4 regions of the Aliivibrio sp. 1S128 genome follow, and region 3 is predicted to be linked to each of the others. Evidence: predicted binding sites of a transcription regulator. Region 3 holds the regulator's gene; each other region holds the start of a gene.

Region 1 (6,049 bases), on a different contig from region 3:
AGCTAATAAGGTTTTTATATCTAATTTTAAGCCAATAGAAAAAAGGAGCAGGGTAACGCCAAGATCTGCAAAGGTAGAAAGTGCATCATTAGATTGAAAGCCAAGCGCGTGCAAACCAAATCCAGCTAATAAAAAACCAACCAACGGCGGTAAGTTGATCTTTAATGCAATAAAACCCATTACAAACGCTGCAATGATAAAAAGTAACTCCATATACTATTGTCCTGAAAGTGTTAAAAAAAAGGCTGCAAAAGCAGCCTTAGAGTAACATGTTAAAAATTATTTATGATTATTCATCTAATAATTTTTGTAACAATACACCATTAAGCATAGCGCGCTTCACCATTGAAAATGCACCAATTGTTGGTTGTTCATGGAGTTCTGATGCAACAATAGGAAGATCTTTATGGAAAGCGGTCAATGATTGATTTTTGATACAATTACGAATAGCAGCAAATAGAATTTTATCTGATTGAGTAATAGCACCCGAGATAACAATTTTTTGTGGATTAAATAGGTTAATTGTCATTGCAATGGCTTTACCAAGTTGGTTACCTACTCGCAGCAATGTTTGTGTTGCAAGTTCATCACCATGATTTGCAGCATGACAAATATCTGCCATTGTGATGTTTTCTAGCGGTGAAAGGCTTGAAGGGTAACCTTGTTCAAGTAAAGACTTGATGCGTGCGATAATTGCAGGGTTTGCTGCTACGGTTTCTAAACAACCAAAATTACCACATTGGCATTTATCGCCAATCGGATCGATCTGAATATGACCAATTTCACCTACGTTTCTATTATGGCCTAAGAAAACTTTACCATTAACGATAATGCCTGCACCAGTACCACGGTGAACACTGACTAATATAGAATCATAGCAATCTTTAGACGCACCAAAATAATGTTCGGCTAGAGCTAAACCGCGCACATCATTGCCAACAAAACATTGAGTGTTGAAAGTGTCTCTAATGAAATCGGCTAGTGCCAATTTATCTATATCGGTATTTGGCATGTACTCTACAACGCCGGTCTCTGGGTTAACTAGACCAGGAAGGGTGATGCCGATAGCAATTAATTGCTTAATGGTATCTTGATTTTGAGTGATGAAATTTTGGAGTAATTTATTTAAGCCATCTAAAAGGTGTTCTTGATTACTATAATGAAATTCTTGATATTCACTGGCTAATTCTTTTGTGGAAAGGTCAAAAAGACTTAACTGGATATAATCACGGCCTAAACGCACTGCGATAGAGTGAAAAGGTTCCGTTTCGGTGGTCAAAGAGATCGCTCTTCGTCCACCAGTTGACGCTTGTTGCGCGACTTCTTTAATTAAGCCGCGCTCCAATAATTGACGGGTTATTTTGGTAACACTTGCTGGGGCAAGTTGACTAACATCTGCGATTTGAATTCGAGATATCGGTCCTTTTTGGTCGATTAAACGATAAACAGCCGCACTGTTTAATTGTTTTACTAGATCTACATTACCAATTTGTCCGTCAGTCATATTAACTTTGCTCGTATTGTCCGTTAACAACAGTCGCTTTTACATTAAAGTCACGATCAAAAATAGCAAGGTTAGCAACCATGTTCTTTTTAATTCGGCCAAGTTTATTATCCACGCCAATTGCTTGAGCTGGATATAACGTAGCCATACGTAGTGCTTCGTCTAAAGCGATTCCAACGTGCTCAACTGTATTCTGAACTGCTTCAATCATAGTCAGAGCTGAGCCGCCTAATGTGCCATTCTCATCAACACATTTACCTTCCTTGTAATATACTTTCTTACCAACAAAAATAAAGTATTCCATGTCAGCACCTGCAGGAGCTGTGGCATCGGTCACTAATACTAGCTTTTCTTTCTTTATTTTGTGCGCAATTCGGATATTTGCATAGTCTACATGGAAACCATCAGCGATGATGCCAGCATAAACTTCTGGTGTATCATAGATAGCACCAACAACACCAGGTTCACGACCAACCATAGGCGTCATCGCGTTAAATAGATGAGTTGCGAAAGTGATACCTGATTCAAAACCTTGGCGAGCTTCTGCATACGTAGCATTAGTGTGGCCAATTGATACAACAATACCTGCTTTACATAAACGTTCGATGTGTTCTGGATCATTTTGCTCTGGAGCAAGAGTTACTTTTGCAATTAAATCCGCGTTATCACACATTAATTGGATCATATCAGAGTCTGAATGACGGATATGGTCAACGCTATGAATGCCTTTTTTCATTACGTTTAGGTATGGACCTTCAAGGTGTAGACCTAAAGATTGGTTTTGATATTTATTGTGATATTCACGAGCAGCTTCAATCGAAGTTCGCATATCTTGGTCTGAAGAGGTAATTAGTGTAGGTAAGAAACTAGTACAGCCTGATTTTAAGTTCGCTTCATGCATGATCTGCATTGTTTCTGCAGTGATTTCATCATTTAGCATCACACCGCCACAGCCATTTAATTGAAGGTCGATAAAACCAGGGCTTAGAATGGCACCATCTAAATCCTTTAATTCAATACCATCGGGTAATTCTGATGTTGGGCAAACGGCTTCGATTTCTGTTCCATTAATGATGACAGAATGGTTAACAAGAACATCGTTACCAGTATAAACCTTACAGTTAGTTAGTGCATACATAGCTTGAATCCTTTAGTTATAATTTATGATACGAAAAAAGTGTAAACTTTTTTTCGTTTAAATTTTTAAGCAAGTAAAAATAGAACTGCTTACTGAGCGGTACACTCAGTTACCTAAATGTTACGTTCAGTAATGACAAAGTTTGGTCTTTTATAGACCAAATTTTATTCCGTATGTTTTATTCTTTCGAATGATAAAATAAGTTTTATGATCTCGCTAGCAAAATACCTTAAATATTCCCTCCGCAGGTGATAATGATCACAATTAGCTCGCTTTTAATTTGCGGGGCGAAATTAATCCCTTACACTGACCCTGTTAATAACGAGTAGCGAAATAAGTTTATAACGGACAAATTAAGCTATTCAAAAAAATCTAAAATCCTTATAGGGGGAATCTAAAGGTGAATATTTTAGGATATTTTCAAAAAGTAGGTAAAGCACTGATGGTACCAGTTGCTACATTACCTGCAGCAGCAATTTTAATGGGTATTGGTTACTGGATTGACCCGGTAGCTTGGGGCGGTAATAGTGCATTAGCAGCGTTTTTAATCAAAGCTGGTGCGTCTATCATTGATAACATGTCTGTACTATTCGCAATTGGTGTTGCTTATGGTATGTCTAAAGATAAAGATGGTGCAGCGGCACTTTCTGGTTTTGTTGGTTTCCTTGTTGTAACTAATCTTCTTTCTCCAGGCGCAGTAGCTCAGATTCAAGGTATTGATCCTGCAGCTGTACCTGCGGCTTTTGGTAAGATCAACAACCAATTTGTTGGTATTTTAGTTGGTATCGTATCTGCTGAAATCTACAACCGTTTCTCTGCTGTTGAATTGCATAAAACACTTGCATTCTTCTCTGGTAAACGTCTTGTTCCTATCTTAACGTCATTTGCGGGTATCTTAATTGCCTTCATTCTTATGTACGTTTGGCCTGCTATTTACGGTGGCCTTGTACACTTTGGTGAATCAATCCAAGGTATGGGTTCTGTTGGTGCTGGTATTTATGCATTCTTCAACCGTCTACTTATTCCTGTAGGTCTTCACCATGCACTTAACTCTGTGTTCTGGTTTGACGTTGCTGGTATTAACGACATCCCTAACTTCCTAGGTGGCGCTAAGTCTATCGCTGAAGGTACTGCAACTGTAGGTGTTACAGGTATGTACCAAGCTGGTTTCTTCCCAATCATGATGTTTGGTCTACCAGGTGCAGCACTAGCTATCTACCACACTGCAAAAGTTGAGAATAAAGAAAAAGTAGCGTCTATTATGATCGCTGCAGGTTTCGCATCATTCTTTACAGGTGTGACAGAACCACTAGAATTCTCATTCATGTTCCTTGCTCCTGCATTGTATGTAGTTCACGCGGCATTAACGGGTATCTCTGTATTCATCGCAGCATCTATGCAATGGATTGCAGGTTTCGGTTTCTCTGCTGGTCTAGTTGATATGGTTCTTTCTAGCCGTAACCCACTAGCAGTTAACTGGTACATGCTAATTATCCAAGGTATCGTATTCTTCGCAATTTACTACTTCGTATTCCGCGCTGTAATCATTAAGTTTAATCTTAAGACTCCAGGCCGTGAAGAAGATGATGAAGAAGAAAGCTCAATCCGTGGTTCTAAAGAAACAAGTGAACTAGCTAAGCAGTATCTTAAAGCGCTTGGTGGTCATGAAAATATCGAAAATATCGATGCTTGTATTACTCGTTTACGCTTAACTCTTAAAGACACTAGCGTAATTAGTGAGAAGCAACTTAAAGGCCTTGGTGCAATGGGTGTAGTTAAACTTGGTTCAAACAATGTTCAAGTTATTCTAGGTCCTCTTGCTGAAATCGTTGCTGGCGAAATGAAAAAAATCCCAGCGTCGGAAGACCTAACAGCAGTTGCATTACCATAATTATTGAGTAAATTAACTCGATTTAATAAGCCGCTCTAATTAGAGCGGCTTTTTTTATGGAAATAAAGCAACTATTTGATTCTATATATTGAGTATTGCCCCATAATTGTGGATCATAGGGAGATATGAACAATCTGTTCTTTCTCTTAATACCAATGAGGTGCTTTAGATGAGTGAAACTGAAACTCGTCCTACCAACTTTATCCGTCAAATTATTGATGAAGACCTAAAGTCAGGTAAACATTCCAGTGTCCATACTCGTTTCCCGCCAGAGCCAAACGGTTATCTGCATATCGGTCACGCAAAATCTATCTGTTTGAATTTTGGTATTGCTCAAGATTACCAGGGACAGTGTAATCTACGTTTTGATGATACTAACCCTGAAAAAGAAGATATTGAATACGTTGAATCAATCAAAAATGACGTTAAATGGTTAGGTTTTGATTGGAGTGGTGATATTCATTATTCTTCAAACTATTTCGATCAGTTGTATGGTTACGCGGTTGAATTGATTGAGAAGGGCTTGGCTTATGTTGATGAGCTAACGTCTGATCAAATCCGTGAATACCGTGGTTCTCTTAAAGAGCCAGGTAAAAATAGCCCATACCGCGATCGTAGTGTCGAAGATAACCTTGCGCTATTTGAACAAATGCGCGATGGTAAATTTAAAGAAGGCACTATTTGCTTACGTGCAAAGATTGATATGGCTTCTTCATTTATCGTTATGCGTGATCCAGTTATTTATCGTATTCGTTTTGCTTCTCATCACCAAACTGGTGATAAGTGGTGCATTTACCCAATGTACGATTTTACTCACTGTATCTCGGATGCGCTTGAAGGCATTACACATTCAATTTGTACGCTAGAATTCCAAGATAACCGTCGTTTGTACGATTGGGTATTAGAAAATATTACGATTGACTGCCAACCACATCAGTATGAATTCAGCCGCCTAAACTTAGAATATACGATTATGTCTAAGCGTAAGCTGAATGAACTTGTGACTGAGAAGTTAGTAAATGGTTGGGATGATCCACGTATGCCTACTGTTTCTGGTTTACGTCGTCGCGGTTTTACTGCTGGCTCTATTCGTGAATTCTGTAAACGTATTGGTGTAACTAAACAAGAAAACATGATTGAATTTGGTTCATTAGAATCATGTATTCGTGATGATCTGAATGAGAATGCACCTCGTGCGATGGCTGTACTTGAGCCTGTAAAAGTAGTGATTGAAAACTACGAAGAAGGTAAGGTAGAAACGTTAAACGTTGCAAATCATCCTAACAAGCCTGAAATGGGCACGCGCGAAGTACCATTTACTCGTGAAGTTTATATCGAGCAAGATGATTTCCGTGAAGAAGCAAACAAGAAATACAAACGTTTAGTTCTTGGTAAAGAAGTACGTTTACGTGGTGCTTATGTTATTCAAGCAAATCGAATTGAAAAAGACGAAGCAGGTAACATTACGACTATTTTCTGTAGCTATGATGCAGAAACGTTAGGTAAGAACCCAGCA
Region 2 (6,049 bases), on a different contig from region 3:
TTGTGGTAAAGAGTTTAAAGGTGTTTATCATATTCACCGTGATGAAACGATCTTGTATCAATCTGGTCATGGCCATGAGATCCAAGAAGTACGCACGATCAAAGGTCTTGATAACCCAGAGCTTGATGTTGCTATCGGTAACGAACTTGCGAGCAGTGTTCGTGAAGAGCTTGAATTGGTTATTGGCGCTGCGCACGAGTTTGATTTAGAGTTATTTCTTAAAGGAGAGCTAACACCAGTCTACTTTGGTACGGCACTAGGTAACTTTGGTGTTGACCATATGCTTGAAGGTTTGACTGAATGGGCTCCTGCACCACAAACGCGTGAAGCAGTAGAACGTGCAGTTGAAGCTACTGAAGAAAAATTCTCAGGATTTGTATTTAAGATCCAAGCAAACATGGATCCTAAGCACCGTGACCGTATTGCCTTCATGCGTATTGTATCGGGTACTTATACCCAAAGTATGAAAATGAACCATGTTCGTACAGGTAAAAACGTCAGTATTTCTGATGCGGTAACCTTTATGGCGGGTGATCGTTCTCGTGCTGAAACAGCCTATGCGGGTGACATCATTGGTTTGCATAACCACGGCACGATTCAAATAGGTGATACCTTCACGCAAGGTGAAAACTTGAAGTTCTCAGGTATTCCAAACTTTGCACCTGAATTATTCCGTCGTATTCGTCTAAAAGATCCGTTGAAGCAAAAACAACTATTGAAAGGTCTTGTCCAACTTTCTGAAGAAGGTGCGGTTCAGGTTTTCCGTCCGTTACAAAATAACGATCTTATCGTTGGTGCGGTTGGTGTTCTTCAGTTTGATGTGGTTGTTTCTCGTCTGAAATCAGAATATAACGTAGAAGCTATTTATGAAGGTATCAGTGTTGCAACCGCTCGTTGGGTTGAATGTACTGATGGTAAAATCATGGATGACTTCCAGCGTAAGAGCCAAGCTAACCTAGCATTAGATGGGGGCAATAACTTAACGTATATCGCGCCTACTATGGTTAATTTGAATTTAGCAGTAGAGCGTTTCCCTGAAGTTCAATTCAGAGCAACACGAGAGCATTAATTTGTTCTATTGCTAATAAATCTAAACGGAGTCTTAACGGACTCCGTTTTTGTATCTATTGTTTATACTTGTTCTGATTATTAAATTCGATATATCCGTGATAGGGGAAGCTTTAATGTGGAAGATAATTAAACAATGGATTAAAAAGTATGATGTATGGTGCTTGTCTCTTGGTTTAACACCTGAAAATAAACGCAGTTGTGTGCCATATAAGAAAGAAGAAGAGTGATGTCATTTAAATTGATAGATACCCATTGTCACTTAGATTTTTCTCCTTTTTCAGAAAGTGAAACGTATTATCTTAATAAAGCCCAGGAGAGTGGTGTAACCAAGTTTATTGTGCCCAGTGTTAATCAATTAAATTGGGACAAGGTAAGCGAACTCGCTGAGAGAAATGAAGGGGTGTATTATGCGCTGGGTATTCACCCGTTATTTATATCTTCTGATTATGAACATGAAATTGAACGCCTGAAAGACAAATTTAAAGTTCAAGCTCAGGCTCGTATTGCTATTGGAGAGTGCGGGTTAGATTTTTGGGATCCTGAATGTAATCGCGATATCCAAATACATGTATTTCGAGAGCAATGCTTATTAGCCAAAACCCACCAACTTCCCTTAATTGTACACAGCCGAAAAAGTCACGATCATGTTTTAAAAGTACTGCGAGAAATAAAACCAGAGAAAGGCGGGGTTATCCATGGGTTTAGTGGCAGCTTACAACAAGCGAATCAATTTATTAATTTGGGCTTCTATATTGGTGTCGGTGGTGTGATTAGCTATGAGCGAGCGATTAAAACAAAACGCACAATTTCTGAGCTTTCTTTAGATCGTTTATTATTAGAAACAGACGCTCCTGACATGCCATTATCTGGTTTTCAGGGGGTACCTAACTCGCCAGATAAAGTACGACATATTCTAGAATGTTTGATTTTGTTGAGAAAAGAGTCAAGGAAAACGATTGCAAATGCTGTTTATAGAAATACTAATCATTTGTTCGGTATTTGAGTTGCCAGTCATTTCTTTAGATGTAATTGATGAATCTTTAGATACCCCTTAGTGATAAAGATCACACTAATGAATGAATGTATGATGTACGTTGACAGAATATGTGACAACGGCATTACTTTATTAGTGGTTCAGTGAGTATAATCGCCCCCGCTAATTTGAAACACGCCAACAATCAATTTTAGGGAAACTTTTAACTATGAGCCTGTTAATGAGCTTGGTTGGGATTGTAGCACTGCTTGCTTTTGCAGTACTTCTATCTGATAACCGCAAAGCAATCAATCTACGTACTGTCGGTGGCGCTTTTGCCATTCAATTTATTCTAGGTGCATTTATACTATACGTACCTGTGGGTCGTGATGTACTTTTAGGTGCATCTGAAGCGGTTGCGAATGTAATCAACTATGGTAACACTGGTATCGAATTCTTATTCGGTGGCTTAGTCTCGAATAAAATGTTTGAAGTATTTGGTGGTGGCGGTTTCGTATTCGCACTGCGCGTACTTCCTGTAATCGTATTCTTTGCATCATTAACTGCGGTACTTTATTACCTTGGTATCATGCAAATTGTGATTAACTTCTTAGGTGGTGCTCTTCAAAAAGCACTTGGTACTTCTCGTGCGGAATCTCTTTCTGCTACAGCGAATATTTTCGTTGGTCAAACAGAAGCACCTCTAGTTGTTCGTCCATTCATTCCAAAAATGACTCAATCAGAATTGTTTGCTGTTATGTGTGGTGGTCTAGCTTCTGTTGCTGGTGGTGTACTTGCGGGTTATGCGTCTATGGGCGTGCCTCTAGAATACCTAATCGCAGCTTCATTCATGGCAGCTCCTGGTGGTCTTTTATTTGCTAAAATTCTTAAACCAGAAACAGAAACTCCAGTTGACCAATTTGACGCACTTGATAACAAAGGCGATGACAAACCAGCTAACGTAATCGATGCTGCTGCTGCAGGTGCTGCAACAGGTATGCAACTTGCGTTAAACGTAGGTGCAATGCTTCTTGCTTTCATCGGTCTAATCGCACTAATCAACGGTATCTTAGGTGGTGTTGGTGGTTGGTTCGGTATGCCAGAAATTACGCTAGAGCTTATTCTTGGTTACGTATTCGCTCCAGTTGCTTTCCTAATCGGTGTGCCGTGGGAAGAAGCGACAATTGCAGGTTCTTTCTTGGGTCAAAAATTAGTAGTTAACGAATTCGTTGCTTACTTAAACTTTGCACCATACCTAGCTGAAGGCGCTGAAGTTGTTCTTTCTGATAAAACGAAAGCAATCATTTCATTCGCACTATGTGGTTTTGCTAACCTTTCTTCTGTAGCAATACTACTTGGTGGTTTAGGTAGCCTTGCTCCTGAACGTCGTCATGACATCGCTAAGATGGGTATGAAAGCCGTTGCTGCTGGTACATTATCTAACTTAATGTCAGCAACAATCGCAGGTCTATTCTTATCTCTATAATCGTTATAGAGTAAATTAGACGCTAAAAAAACCCGCATTTATTGCGGGTTTTTTTATGTCTATAGAAAGATAACGTTTTGATGAATAAATAATTATTTCCATTTTTTATGTAAAAAGAGTGAGATGCAAACCGATTGCGTTACCAGATAGAAACAGTGAGATGAATTAATCTTGATACAATACGAATCATAGCAAAGAGAAAGGCAACTAGGTTTTGAAAATTAAACTACATTTAATGTATACACGATAAGTAACTTGAGAGTGAATTATGTTGAATGAAGTTTTGTTATCAGTCTTAGCTGGTTTGATTGTTGGTGTTGTTTTTTCAGCAATTAAATTACCAATTCCAGCACCTCCAGTATTATCTGGTGTTATGGGGATCGTCGGTGTTTATCTTGGAGCCGTGGGTTATCAATGGATTATTGAACGTTTCTTTTCATAATCCCAGTGTCTTTATATGGAAACATGGTTTCACTAGTGCCTCAGAAGAAGTGTTGGTAAAATAAAGCATGTTTCAACGGTGTCTCATAATGAAATATGAGGCAAACAGAATAGCGGTACTTTTTCATCGTATGAAGTAAGTACTGGCGGCAAAATGGATATTGATTGGGTGTAATTTCACTCAAGTCTTCAGGGAATCAAGTCCGCTCATTTGCTGTTGAACTTAATACATGAACAGCAAAACTATCAAAGAATTTATTCTATTTTGGAGATAACAATGAGCGATTTAAAAGCAGCGGCACTACGTGCATTAAAATTAATGGATTTAACGACTCTTAACGATAACGACACAGATGAAGTTGTGATTGCGTTATGTAAGAACGCGAAAACAGCAGTAGGTAATACAGCAGCAGTTTGTATTTACCCACGTTTCGTTCCTATCGCTAAGAAAACGCTGCGCGAGCAAGGCACACCAGAAGTACGCATTGCAACAGTAACTAACTTCCCACATGGTAACGACGATATTGCTATCGCTGTTGCAGAAACTAAAGCAGCTGTCGCTTACGGCGCTGATGAAGTTGATGTGGTATTCCCATACCGTGCATTGATTGCTGGTGACGAAACCGTAGGTTTTGAACTGGTTAAGCAATGTAAAGAAGCGTGTGGCGACATTCTGCTTAAAGTTATTATTGAAACTGGTGAGTTAAAAGAAGAAGCTCTTATTAAGAAAGCGTCTCAAATCTGTATTGAAGCTGGCGCTGACTTTATTAAAACCTCTACTGGTAAAGTGCCAGTTAACGCAACACCAGAATACGCACGCATGATGCTAGAAGTAATTCGTGATATGGGCGTAGCTAAAACAGTTGGCTTTAAGCCTGCTGGCGGCGTTCGTACTGCTGAAGATGCACAAGCATACCTAGCAATGGCTGATGATATTTTAGGTGGCGATTGGGCTGATAACATGCACTACCGCTTTGGTGCATCAAGCTTACTAACTAATCTTTTAAATACATTAGAAGTAACAGAAGAAACAGCTGACCCATCAGCTTACTAGTTTCTCGTTACTTGATTTATAGCTAAAAAATAAATCGACTTAGGTGAGGCATTACCGTCTCACCTACCTCAACCCTACTTATATAAATTACCCAACCAAGATTGGGGAGGCACTAATGTATCTACCACAAGAGATTATTCGCAGAAAGCGTGACAATAAAGTACTAACAACAGAAGAAATTAACTTCTTTATTCAAGGAGTTGCAAAGAATACCGTATCTGAAGGTCAAATTGCAGCTTTTGCAATGGCGGTTTATTTTAATGAAATGACAATGCCAGAACGTATCGCATTAACGTGTGCAATGCGTGATTCAGGCATGGTGATTGATTGGAGCCACATGAACTTTGACGGACCTATTGTTGATAAACATTCAACAGGTGGCGTTGGTGATGTGACTTCATTAATGCTTGGTCCTATGGTGGCAGCGTGTGGTGGTTATGTTCCAATGATCTCTGGTCGTGGTTTAGGCCATACAGGCGGTACACTGGATAAACTAGAATCTATAGCTGGTTACAACATTATGCCAAGCAATGAGATTTTTGGAAAAGTAACCAAAGAAGCCGGTGTGGCGATTATTGGTCAAACAGGTGATTTAGCACCGGCTGATAAACGTGTGTATGCGACTCGTGATGTAACAGCAACGGTTGATAATATTTCATTGATCACGGCCTCTATCTTATCTAAGAAATTAGCGGCAGGTTTAGATTCGTTAGTGATGGATGTTAAAGTGGGTTCTGGTGCATTCATGCCAACTTACGAAGCGTCTGAAGAGTTAGCAAAATCTATCGTAGCAGTTGCAAATGGTGCAGGTACCAAGACAACCGCATTGCTTACTGATATGAACCAAGTATTGGCATCAACTGCAGGTAACGCATTAGAAGTGCGTGAAGCGATTCGTTTCTTAACAGGTGAATACCGCAACCCTCGCTTATACGAAGTAACAATGGCGTTGTGTTCTGAAATGCTAGTGATTGCTAATTTAGCAAAAGATGAAAAAGAAGCACGAATTAAGCTACAAACTGTA
Region 3 (6,049 bases):
ACGGTTGAATGTGATTTACGCAGCATTGAATCAGTGAAAAATTCATTTAAAGCTAAAGTAATTATTACTGAACATAACAGCTCACAACAGTATTTAATTTCAAATACATCGTTTGAGAATTTCAGAGCAACAGCAACCACCGCCGCTTATGATAAAGCGACTGATACCGTTCATTTAACACAAGAAGCAGCAACGGCTTTACAAGTTAATGTGGGTGATTACGTACGTTTATTAGCTCAATAGAGGACAAAGGATATGACACATTGGATTGCAGGGGATTGGGTTTCAGGTAATGGTGAAACAATACAATCAGTAAGCCCGTACAACAGTGAAGTAGTGTGGGAAGGAGACAGCGCAACCAAAGCTCAGGTTGAGTCAGCGGTCAGTGCTGCACGTCATGCCTTTATTGAGTGGAAAAAACAGCCTTTTGAAGCACGCCAAGCAATCGTTGAGCGTTTTGCAGAATTAGTGAAAGAGAATACTGATCTGATAGCAGAAGTGATAGCGAAAGAAACGGGTAAGCCATTCTGGGAAACTAAAACAGAAGCGGGCGCAATGGTGGGTAAGATCGCAATTTCTATCCGTGCTTATCATGAAAGGACGCCCTATAAAGAGCGTGAAGCTGCTGGAAATAAAATTGTACTTAGACATCGACCTTTAGGTGTTATGGCTGTCTTTGGGCCGTACAACTTCCCAGGACACCTTCCTAATGGTCATATTGTTCCTGCACTGCTAGCAGGTAATACTGTCGTGCTAAAACCCTCAGAGCAAACGCCATGGACCAGTGAAGTCGTCATGAAATTATGGCAACAAGCAGGCTTGCCAAATGGTGTGATTAACCTAGTACAAGGTGCTCGTTCAACGGGTGAAGCGCTAGCGGGAGCTAAAGGTATTGATGGCCTGTTATTTACCGGTAGTGCGAATACTGGACATATCCTGCATCGCCAATTTTCAGGAGACACCGGAAAAATGCTGGCTCTAGAAATGGGCGGTAATAATCCGATGGTTATTTCAAAAGATTTTGGCGACCAAGAAGCGGCAGTTTACACCATTATTCAATCGGCATTCATTAGTGCGGGTCAACGTTGTACGTGTGCGCGTCGCTTATATGTCCCTATTGGAAAAGCAGGCGATGAGTTGTTAGTTCGCCTTGTTGAGGTGGCAAAAAGCATCGTTGTTGACCAACCGTTTGCTGATAACGCTCCGTTTATGGGATCGCAAATATCAGTCGCAGCAGCAGAGTTTATTCTCAATGCTCAGAAGAATTTACAAGCTTTGGGTGGAGAGTCTTTACTTGAAGCCAAAAGCTTAGGTCATGCCTTTGTTTCACCGGGTATTATTGACGCGACTAACGTTGCTGAATTACCAGATGAAGAATACTTTGGACCATTACTGCAAGTGGTGCGTTACGAGACATTAGAAGAAGCCGTAAAGCTTGCTAATGACACTTGTTATGGATTATCGGCAGGCCTTGTTTCCACGGATGACAGTGAGTGGGAATATTTTGTAGAGCATATTCGTGCTGGTATTGTAAATCGTAACCGTCAATTGACGGGAGCAAGTGGTGACGCGCCATTTGGTGGTCCGGGTGCCTCTGGCAATATGAAACCAAGTGCGTATTACGCAGCGGATTACTGTGCATATCCAATGGCATCAATGGAAGGCGATGCATGTGAAATACCTGCACAACTCTCTCCGGGTTTAACTCTATAAGAGGCGATAAACATGAATAATGTAAATTCTTTATTTTCGTCATTGTGGAAAGATTATATTGCGCGCTTATCCCCATCTGCTGGGAAGGTGCATCAATTACTGTCTAATAACGATGAACTGATTAACGATCATATTGCGCTACGTACGTTTAATTTACCTAAAGTTGGATTACAGACTCTTGCTGCACCATTTTTAGCAATAGGCTATAAAGCGTGTGAGATTTATGACTTTGAAGCTAAAAAACTGAAAGCGCAGCATTTTGAGCACCCAGATCCTAATGCGCCACTCGTTTTTATTAGTGAATTATTAGTAGAAGAGTTATCACCTGAAATACAGGACATTATTCATGGCTTGGTTGAACAAGTACCAGCCCACTATTTTGCCACCAGTGATTTTCTTTCTTCCGGTAGGCCTTGGACATTAAGTTTCGAAGACTATCAAGTATTAGCGAAGGAAAGTGAGTACGCTTCTTGGTTAGCGGCTCATGGTTATGGCGCTAATCACTTTACGGTTTACGTTAATCAGCTTGAAGCGTTCTCTGAAGTGGTTGATGTGAACCAACACTTACGTGATGCAGGTTTTGCAATGAACGAAGTGGGTGGTGAAGTGAAAGGCTCTCCTGAGGTTTACTTAGAACAGTCATCAACAATGGCGGATAAAGTGAAAGTGAATTTTACGGAGGGTGAGTTTGAAATTCCTGGTGGATTTTATGAGTTTGCTAAGCGATATACGTTGCCAAGTGGGAAGATATATACAGGATTTGTCGCTGCATCTGCTGATAAAATTTTTGAAAGCACAGACAGTTAATTCTAAAATTTAGGCATAAAAAAACGCAGCTCAAGGGCTGCGTTTTTATTCGTTTAAGATAAGCGTTAAATTAACGAGTACCGTAAACTACAATTGTTTTACCGTGTGCAGAGATCAAGTTTTGCTCTTCAAGCATCTTCAAGATACGGCCAACAGTTTCACGTGAACAACCTACAATTTGACCGATCTCTTGACGAGTGATCTTAATTTGCATGCCATCTGGGTGAGTCATCGCATCTGGTTGTTTAGCTAGATTCAGTAGAGTCTGAGCGATACGGCCTGTAACGTCTAAGAATGCTAAATCACCCACTTTTTGGCTAGTGATTTGTAGACGAGTTGCCATTTGAGCAGAAAGACGCATCAGAATATCTGGATTTACTTGGATAAGTTGACGGAATTTCTTAAATGAAATCTCAGCAACTTCACAAGGGCTTTTTGCACGAACCCATGCTGAACGTTCTTGACCTTCTTCAAACAAGCCAAGTTCACCAATGAAGTCACCTTGGTTTAGGTAAGAAAGGATCATTTCCTTTCCTTCTTCATCTTTAATTAGTACAGCAACAGAACCTTTTACGATGTAGTAAAGAGTCTCAGCTTTTTCACCCGCGTGAATCAAAGTACTTTTTGATGGGTACTTATGAATGTGACAATGAGATAAGAACCACTCTAATGTTGGGTCTGTCTGAGGTTTACCTAGAACCATACTTTTATACTTCCTCTGCGTTTGCCAAGTAGGCGATGTCCATTTTAAAATAACTGAGCCAAATATCAGTTTGGCCTATACAATATGGTTATCGGAACAAGGCTGCATGTTCGTTGGGATAATTGATAAAATCATACCCTGTTTCGCCGTTGATTTCTTGACTTTGATCGTATGAAATGTGCGACCAAGGGCACAGTTTCGTGAAATGGATCACGAGTTTTCCTTTTATGTAGTAAAGAGGCTTTTATGAACGCTGAAGTTAAATGGATTGATGGATTTACTTTCTTAGGTCAATCTCAATCTGGTCACTCTGTTGTAATGGATGGTAATGGTGGAGAAAAAGCACCAAGCCCAATGGAATTAGTGTTAATGGCTGCCGGTGGATGCAGTTCTGTTGATGTTGTTGATGGTCTAAAATCAGCAAATCAAGCCGTACTTGGTTGCGTTGCAAAGCTATCAAGTGATCGTCGTGAAACCGCGCCGAAGTTGTTTACTCATATTAACATTCACTTTGAAGTGAGTGGAGATAATCTCGATCCTAAGGTGGTTGAGCGAGTCACTGCTGATTCATTACAGAAATATTGTTCTGTGTGTTTAATGCTAGGTGAAGGCATTGAGATGACACATTCTTGGGAAGTGATTGCTTAGATTATTTTTTCCAAAGAAAAAGCCTCATACATTTTGATGTATGAGGCTTTATTTTTAACTATTGTTTAACCAGTAATAATGAACAGATAATTACTGGAATTAGTATTCGTCGTCAATTATAGAATGAAACGACTTAGATCTTCATTAGCAATCAGATCACCTAAGCGAGATGTTACGTAAGCGGCATCTACCGTTAGGCTCTCGCCATCTTTTTCGGATGCGTCATAAGAGATCTCTTCCATTAGGCGTTCCATCACGGTGTGCAGACGACGTGCGCCAATGTTTTCTGTGCTTTCATTTACTTGGAATGCGGATTCTGCAATACGAGTAATGCCATCTTCAGTAAACTCAAGATTAACATTTTCTGTTGCTAATAAAGCGATGTATTGCTCTGTTAACGATGCATTTGGTTCGGTAAGAATACGTTTAAAATCATTCGCAGTTAATGCTTCAAGTTCAACACGAATTGGTAAGCGACCTTGTAGTTCAGGGATAAGGTCCGATGGCTTAGCCATTTGGAATGCACCTGAAGTGATAAATAACATGTGATCTGTTTTTACCATACCGTGCTTAGTGCTTACTGTGCTGCCTTCAACTAATGGAAGTAGGTCACGTTGCACACCTTCACGAGATACGTCACCAGACTGGGAGTTAGACCCTTTACAGATTTTATCTATCTCATCAATAAAGACGATACCGTGGTTTTCTACGTTGAAAATCGCTTGTTCTTTTAATTCTTCAGGGTTAACTAATTTAGCGCCTTCTTCTTCAGATAGGGCTTTAAGCGCATCTTTAATTTTCATCTTACGCTTTTTAGTTGTTTCACCACCAGATAGATTTTGGAACATACCTTGAAGTTGGTTTGTCATCTCTTCCATACCAGGAGGAGCCATGATTTCTACGCCAACTTGAGGAGCCGCAACATCCACTTCGATTTCTTTGTCATCTAGCTTACCTTCACGTAATTTTTTACGGAAAGATTGGCGAGTGCCTGAGTCATTATCGCTTTCTTCATTTTTACCCCATGCATCACGAGCCGGTGGTAATAAAATATCGAGAATACGATCTTCAGCTTGTTCTTCAGCACGGAATTTTACTTTTTCTACCGCTTGCTGATGTGTCATTTTTATTGCCACGTCAGTTAAGTCACGAATAATGCTGTCGACTTCTTTGCCTACGTAACCCACTTCGGTGAATTTTGTGGCTTCTACTTTTATGAAAGGCGCGTTTGCTAATTTAGCTAAACGACGGGCAATTTCGGTTTTACCAACACCCGTTGGTCCGATCATTAAAATATTTTTTGGGGTTACTTCAGCACGCAACTCAGGGTTAAGTTGCATACGACGCCAGCGGTTACGCAGTGCGATTGCCACTGAACGTTTTGCTTTATCTTGACCAATAATATGGCTATCTAGTTCGTGTACGATTTCACGAGGAGTCATCTCAGACATGGGTATTCCTTATTATTTATCGTTAAACGTTCAGTTCTTCAATGGTATGATTATGGTTAGTGTAGACATCAATATCGCCCGCAATCGTCAATGCTTTTGTGGCAATTTCACGTGCATCTAAATCAGTGTTTTCTAGTAATGCAGTCGCTGCAGAGCGAGCAAAATAACCACCAGAACCAATGGTAAGAAGGTCATTATCCGCATTGATTAAATCACCCGTACCGCTGATGATTAGAGACGTTGTTTTATCTGCAACGATTAACATCGCTTCAAGGCGGCGTAAGGCTCGGTCACTACGCCATTCTTTAGCGAGTTCAACGGCAGCTTTAGTCAAATTACCTTGGTGCATTTCTAGCTTTCGTTCACACAGGTCAAACAGAATGAATGCATCAGCAGTGCTACCAGCAAAGCCAACTAAAACGGAATCATTGTAAAGGCGACGTACTTTTTTTACGTTACCTTTTGCGATCATATCACCTTGAGATGCTTGGCCATCGCCAGCAACCACGACTTTGCCTTCACGGCGTACAGAAACTATTGTAGTCACGAGTAAAACCTCTTATTCGATGATGTAATTTAGTGAGACTCTTACATTAATCTTTATGATTATTACTATTGTAATGGGGGGGATGATGTTGGTTTTCAAGATGAGGAGAATAGAAAAAGGAGCACTTGATGTGCTCCTTTTGGGAAATGTGTGATGTTATTACGACTTTTTATGCTGAGG
Region 4 (6,049 bases), on a different contig from region 3:
CATTAGAGTGACTAACCCAGTATCGTGTGGACGAGGAGAGACTTCATTAAAATAAATATCATTACCTTTAATAAATAACTCTACGCCGAATAAACCGTACCCACCGAGTGCATTCACTACTTTTTCTGCGGCTTGTTGAGCTTGTTTTAATGCGGCTTCTGTCATTACTTGTGGTTGCCAAGATTCACGGTAATCCCCGTCTTCTTGTCGATGACCAATGGGCGCACAAAAATGAACACCATCAATAGCACGAACCGTTAATAATGAGATCTCATAATCGAAATCAACAAAGCCTTCAACTATGACTCGTCCAGCACCGGTACGGCCACCGTCTTGCGCATAATCCCATGAGTTTTTGATATCTGCTTCGGTTTTAATCACACTTTGGCCTTTACCTGATGAACTCATCACAGGCTTAATCACACAAGGCATTCCAACAAATTTAACGGCTTCAACTAACTCATCATAAGTATCGACAAAACGATAAGGTGAAGTCGGCAATTTTAATTCTTCAGCGGCTAAACGACGAATGCCTTCACGGTTCATGGTGAGCTTTGTCGCATTAGCGGTAGGGACGACATTAAGACCTTGCTTCTCTAACTCAACCAATTTATCTGTCGCAATGGCTTCAATTTCAGGCACGACATAATCTGGTTGCTCTTTTTTGATGATTTCTTCTAGTGCGTCAGCGTCTAACATATCAATAGCATAACTACGATGAGCGACTTGCATTGCAGGGGCGTTTAAATAGCGGTCAACCGCAATGACTTCTATACCAAGACGCTGACATTCAATTGCCACTTCTTTACCAAGTTCGCCAGAGCCAAGCAATAATACTTTTGTTGCAGAAGAAGATAGAGCAGTACCAAACATAATAAATTCTCATGTAATCGTGAAATATGGCGCTATAATACTAAAATTCAGCCAATACGCAAACGTTTGCTTTTGGTTTTATCTTACTTTCAAGTTTATAAATATGGTATCTATATCACACTGCCAACCAAATTATAGGCAGTGTGAATGTGTTCGTTTGTATTCAATCTCACGGCTGTTATGCTATTTTTTTAATAAAGTAGTGGCATTGAATTATGGATGATCAAACCATTTGTGTACCTCATTCTGGAGAGACACAACAATGGGCGTTTTATGGTCTTTTAGAAAATAAGAAATTCGTTGTAAGTGACTGCATTAATATAAAAGACACTCCGAATGGATTAGGAAATCCAACCTGGCTATCTCAACAAAAAGCAGCGAAAGCGAATGCGCCAGTTGTCGATCTGATATTAAAGAAAGGGGCGATATTTGTCGGAAAAACTCAGATGGATGAGTTTGGTTTTGGCTTGCACGGTAATAATGCCCATTACGAAGCCATTTTAAATCCAAATAGTGAAGGGCGATTTATAGGCGGTTCTTCTTGCGGTGCTGTAGCGGCGGTTGCAAATGGGTTTGCTGATATTGGTTTAGGAACTGATTTAAATGGTGGCGTTCGGATCCCCGCGTTATATGCTGGTTTGTATGGGTTTAAATCGTCGACTTGCGGCGTCAATATGAATGGAATTGATAGCATAGCAAAAGAAGATACGTCACTTGGGTGGGTTGCAAAAAATTTATCAGACATAAGAAAAGTAGCAGCAACACTAACGCCAATGTCACCATTAGTGATGATTGATCGTATTGTGGTATTAGACAGCTTATTTCTTGATGTTCCTGATGAAGCAAAAGAAAAATTAGAAAAATTGCTTACGTCATCTCCCTATAATGTGGTTCGCAGTAAAGCGATCAGTAAGATCATTACCACAAAGGCCGCTGAGAGTTTTAAAGTTATCTCTGCAACAAGAGGGCTGCGAAATATCGAGCTTTGGATTGAAAAGAATAATTCAGTTGTTAGTGATGAAATTAAGATGCAAATGAAGTGGCTTGCTTCATTAAAATATAAAGATGAGCGTATCGCTTTAGAGCAAAGAGAGTTAGTTAAATCGGTTTTAGAATCGATTTTAGACGAAAAGACATTAATATTAATGCCAACAACGGCGAATACTGCACCGCCAAGAACGGCATCAGATGAACAGCTGTATAAGCTTAATACTCAAATATTGAAATATACATCGTTGGCCAGTTTAGCTGATTTACCACAATTACATCTTCCATGGTTTTCAGTAAATAATTCACCGTGGGGAATTTCATTAATTGGCCAAAAAGGAATGGACAGACAGCTTATTGATGCCGCTATTCGTTGGAAGAGTAATCAATAGATCTATTGAACTCGATAGGTAAGTAAACCTGAAATAAAAAATAGAGGAGGGCATGGCCTCCTCTATTTATTCTTCATTACAAAGAAACGTATTCTAATACCATATTAGGGCTTAGATCTTTTAGCGTACATGTTGTAATCGCTAAATGACTAATCGCCCCTTTATGATCTTCAATCAATGCCGCTTTTTTTATCTCAGATAACGCTTCACGAGACATATTTGCGTGTACTAGAGCCACTTGTAGCGGTGGTAAACTAGGATTGAATGCTGCGTTTTCAGCATACATACCTGAGTAAATATTGCCGTTATTCATTTCTAACGCAACACCACTAAAGTTTTTAGAATAAGGAGCGTGACTGCGATTTGCCGCCTCGAACGCCGTGATTAGTAATGGCGAGTTAGATTCAAAAGTCAGCTCATGAGACACCTTCGCAAGTAAGCCGCCTTCAATGCCTAGATCTTTAGGGCCGAAAGATTCTGGTAAATACTCTTGTAGCGATTTTTCATCACGATCAGGCAGTTGAACCATCAAACTATCAGCGGTCGTTAATTCATTCATAAATTGACGACAGTGACCACAAGGACTGAAATTAATAGTGATGTCTAAAATGCCTGTTTCACCGTGGATCCAAGCGTGACTGATGGCAGATTGTTCTGCATGGATAGTTTGGCCTAGCTGAACATTGCTGAATTCCATGTTCGCACCAAAATATAAATCACCAGAAACACCGCGCGCGATTGCGCCAACATAGAAGTTAGAAATTGGGGCAACAGAAAATGCAGCAGCTAAAGGTAAAAGCGCCAATCTTAATTCTTTATCGCTTAATTCACTTTGAGAAAGTAAAGACAGAAACTGTTCTTTAGTAATGACACCAGTAAATTGCTCATTAATTAAAGGAGCAATAGCAGATAGCAATGAAGAAGGAAGTGTTTTCATCGCTTCTTCTAAGCGTTGTTGCAGAGAGTCTTTATGTAGGGTGGTCATCTATATGATCCTTTTTAAATATTATGGGATCATTTTAGAGGGAATTAGAAACGAAACATAGATCAAGTTCACACTCAATGATGCAATTTTACATTAATTACATCATTGAGAGAGATGTCACACCGTATTTGGTGTTCTTTTATCCAATGATTAGTACATCAATAGCATTAGCGAATAAATCACAGGAGCAACTAAAGACGTAATAATTCCACAAATCACGAGGGCTAATGAACTAAATGCCGCATCTTGAGGGTTCACTTCAGCCGCTTGTGCTGTACCTAACGCATGAGAAACATTACCCATTGCTAAACCTCGCGCTAATGAGCTCTTTATCCCTAACAGGTTATAAATAGGGTAAGCGAAAATAGCCCCCATTAACCCTGCTAATAATACCAAGATAGCCGCTATAGCCGCTTCACCTTCAAGTTGTGATGAAATCGCCATCGCAATAGGTGTGGTTACTGATTTTGGTAAAATACTAGCAACGAGCTGCATATCAGCGCCCATCCACACCGCTAAGAATGCGCCAGATAACATAGAGAACAAAGATCCAACACTACAAGCTAATAAAATAATCTTCCAGTTAGCACGTATATGGGGCAATTGTTCATACAATGGATAAGCTAAAGCAACAACAGCAGGCTGCAGTAAATAACTTAAAAATGCATTATCTGCATAGTAAGTTTCATAGGGAACCTTTAATACCATCAAAATAGGAATGACAATAAAAACACTCAATAATAATGGATTATTAAGCGGATGAGGAAAGCGTTTTGCAAACCAACGGGCTGAATAAAAAACAACGACCGTTAAAATAACCCACATTATTTATTACCTCTATCAAGACGATCGATAAATAATGACAGGCACACTAATACTAATAGCGACCCCCCCGCGGTACTCACAATAATAGGTATGGCGTTATCAAGCAGTAAATCAAAATGCGTCATTAACCCAACTGAAATAGGGATAAATAAGATCAGCATATTGCGCATAAAAAACTGACAGCCAGTTGCTGTCCAATCAGGCTTGCATACGCCAATTACCATTGCAGTAAATAGAATAAGCATTCCAATAATACTGCCGGGAACCGAAATGTTCAGCCACAATTGAAGTCCGTTACCCGCAAATAAGGAAGCAAAAATCCAAGCGAAAGAATAAATATATTTAATCATGATACTAACTGTTGTACGTAATTATAAACGGCGCGAAGAATCGCAGTCTTTTTCTCATTGCCTTCAGATTCAAGGTATAGATTTTCAAAGTTTGATTCATATTCAGGTAAATGAGTTTGGAAATAATCTTGTAAGTGTGATTGCCACTTTAGCTGTTCTGATTCATTAAGCGTATGCGGGAAATTACGCGCACGATAACGGAACAGTAATGGTTTAATTCGTGGGTCACTGACATTTGGTTCAAAGTCGATTAGCTGCTCAGGTGTCGATTGACGGATCATATCAATCGCTGTTTTATCAGCATGAGAGAAGAAACCATCGTATAGAAGGGTATCTACATTAGTCGACTTTTCATAATTTGGTTCAATGCTGTACAAAGCAATCAGCTTCTGTCTGATCTCAGGATTATCACGGATCACTTTAAGATTTTTTAAACAGGCCGCTCTGTCTACATTTAGGTTTTCAGCATTCTCAGCCGTCAGCGTTTTTGCCGGCGCAAGAATAGGGCACTTGTTTAAATGCACGAGTTTAACAGGAACAGGCAATTCATCAGGCGCAAGATCAGCACGCTTGGTATACATGCGTTGATGTAGTTGCTCTGCATCTAATTCTAGGAACACACTTGGGTCTAACGCTAAATCAATCGTAATGACCGCGTTGTTGTTCGTTGGGTGCCAAGCAACAGGCACAATCCAACTGATATTGCCTCTATCTACGCCAAACATACCAGATACGTGCATTAACGGTGTCATTTCAACGATATCGATTAACGTTGCCGCTTTCTTTTTATGACGCATAGAAAGCAGGTAGTTAAACATTTTAGGTTGTGCTTTTTTAACCACTTTAGCTAACTCGATGGTGGCAATAACATCGGCCATCGCATCGTGGGCATTTTCATGTTCAATGCCATTTTCTTGAGAGAGTTTTTCTAATCTAAAGCTTGGTTTACCTTCTTCGTCTTTTGGCCATTGAATGCCTTCAGGACGTAGCGCATAAACGGCACGCATCACATCAAGTAGATCCCAACGTGAATTACCATTTTGCCAGCTCCAACCATACGGTTCAAAGAAGTTACGGTATAAGGTGTAGCGAGAAACTTCATCATCAAAACGAATGTTGTTGTAGCCTAATGAACACGTATTTGGCTGTGATAATTCCTTATGGATTTGAGTAATGAACTCAGGCTCAGACAAGCCTTTATTTACCGCAGTTTGTGGTGTGATACCCGTAATTAAACACGCTTCAGGAGAAGGTAAGTAATCAATTGGAGGGCGGCAGTAAATAACTAATGGCTCACCAATGATATTGAAATCTTCATCGGTACGAACCCCTGCGAATTGGCATGGGCGATCGAGAGATGGGCTAGTTCCCCATGTCTCATAATCGAAAAAGAAGAAACTTGGTGCGTTATCCTGCGGCATAAGTGTGTCCAATTAATAGCAATACATTAATTATCAGAGATCTATCACATAATCGCAAGGCATTAGAAACAGAAGAGGAAGAAAAATTAGAAGGGTCTTTATTGAGTGATGATCTTTGCTTAACGAGCATATTGACCACGAACAAATACATTCGTCATTTACGTGCGATGTTAAAGCGTGAGTATTGGCGAACGCATGACTTTAGACGCTCGTTAT

Evidence for each region. The regulator CRP, encoded in region 3, controls carbon source genes, mostly activating them, when cyclic AMP is high. The targets are predictions, from matches to a motif close to TGTGANNNNNNTCACA.
Region 1: a site for CRP is predicted at 2,890-2,905, ahead of nagE (N-acetylglucosamine-specific PTS transporter subunit IIBC). Genes of this name have one in related genera too.
Region 2: a site for CRP is predicted at 2,125-2,140, ahead of A6E03_RS15215 (NupC/NupG family nucleoside CNT transporter). Genes of this name have one in related genera too.
Region 4: a site for CRP is predicted at 3,344-3,359, ahead of cdd (cytidine deaminase). Genes of this name have one in related genera too.

What each region holds. Positions count from the first base shown of each region.
Region 1 covers NZ_MAJV01000111.1:47,711-53,759, forward strand. The annotation lists gene A6E03_RS15880 (cation:proton antiporter family protein) at 1-213, opposite strand, end outside; gene A6E03_RS15885 (ROK family protein) at 290-1,504, opposite strand; gene nagA (N-acetylglucosamine-6-phosphate deacetylase) at 1,506-2,642, opposite strand; gene nagE (N-acetylglucosamine-specific PTS transporter subunit IIBC) at 3,043-4,533, shown strand; gene glnS (glutamine--tRNA ligase) at 4,703-6,049, shown strand, end outside.
Region 2 covers NZ_MAJV01000109.1:44,945-50,993, forward strand. The annotation lists gene prfC (peptide chain release factor 3) at 1-1,069, shown strand, start outside; gene A6E03_RS15210 (TatD family hydrolase) at 1,298-2,074, shown strand; gene A6E03_RS15215 (NupC/NupG family nucleoside CNT transporter) at 2,274-3,530, shown strand; gene A6E03_RS15220 (XapX domain-containing protein) at 3,802-3,972, shown strand; gene deoC (deoxyribose-phosphate aldolase) at 4,249-5,025, shown strand; gene deoA (thymidine phosphorylase) at 5,141-6,049, shown strand, end outside.
Region 3 covers NZ_MAJV01000003.1:280,316-286,364, reverse strand. The annotation lists gene astA (arginine N-succinyltransferase) at 1-243, shown strand, start outside; gene astD (succinylglutamate-semialdehyde dehydrogenase) at 256-1,713, shown strand; gene A6E03_RS03120 (DUF1338 domain-containing protein) at 1,726-2,520, shown strand; gene crp (cAMP-activated global transcriptional regulator CRP) at 2,591-3,223, opposite strand; gene A6E03_RS03110 (OsmC family protein) at 3,470-3,871, shown strand; gene hslU (HslU--HslV peptidase ATPase subunit) at 3,988-5,322, opposite strand; gene hslV (ATP-dependent protease subunit HslV) at 5,345-5,869, opposite strand.
Region 4 covers NZ_MAJV01000058.1:285,764-291,812, reverse strand. The annotation lists gene purT (formate-dependent phosphoribosylglycinamide formyltransferase) at 1-873, opposite strand, end outside; gene A6E03_RS09080 (amidase family protein) at 1,089-2,252, shown strand; gene cdd (cytidine deaminase) at 2,329-3,237, opposite strand; gene A6E03_RS09070 (CidB/LrgB family autolysis modulator) at 3,388-4,062, opposite strand; gene A6E03_RS09065 (CidA/LrgA family protein) at 4,062-4,412, opposite strand; gene sbcB (exodeoxyribonuclease I) at 4,409-5,833, opposite strand; gene A6E03_RS20250 (hypothetical protein) at 5,836-6,049, shown strand, end outside.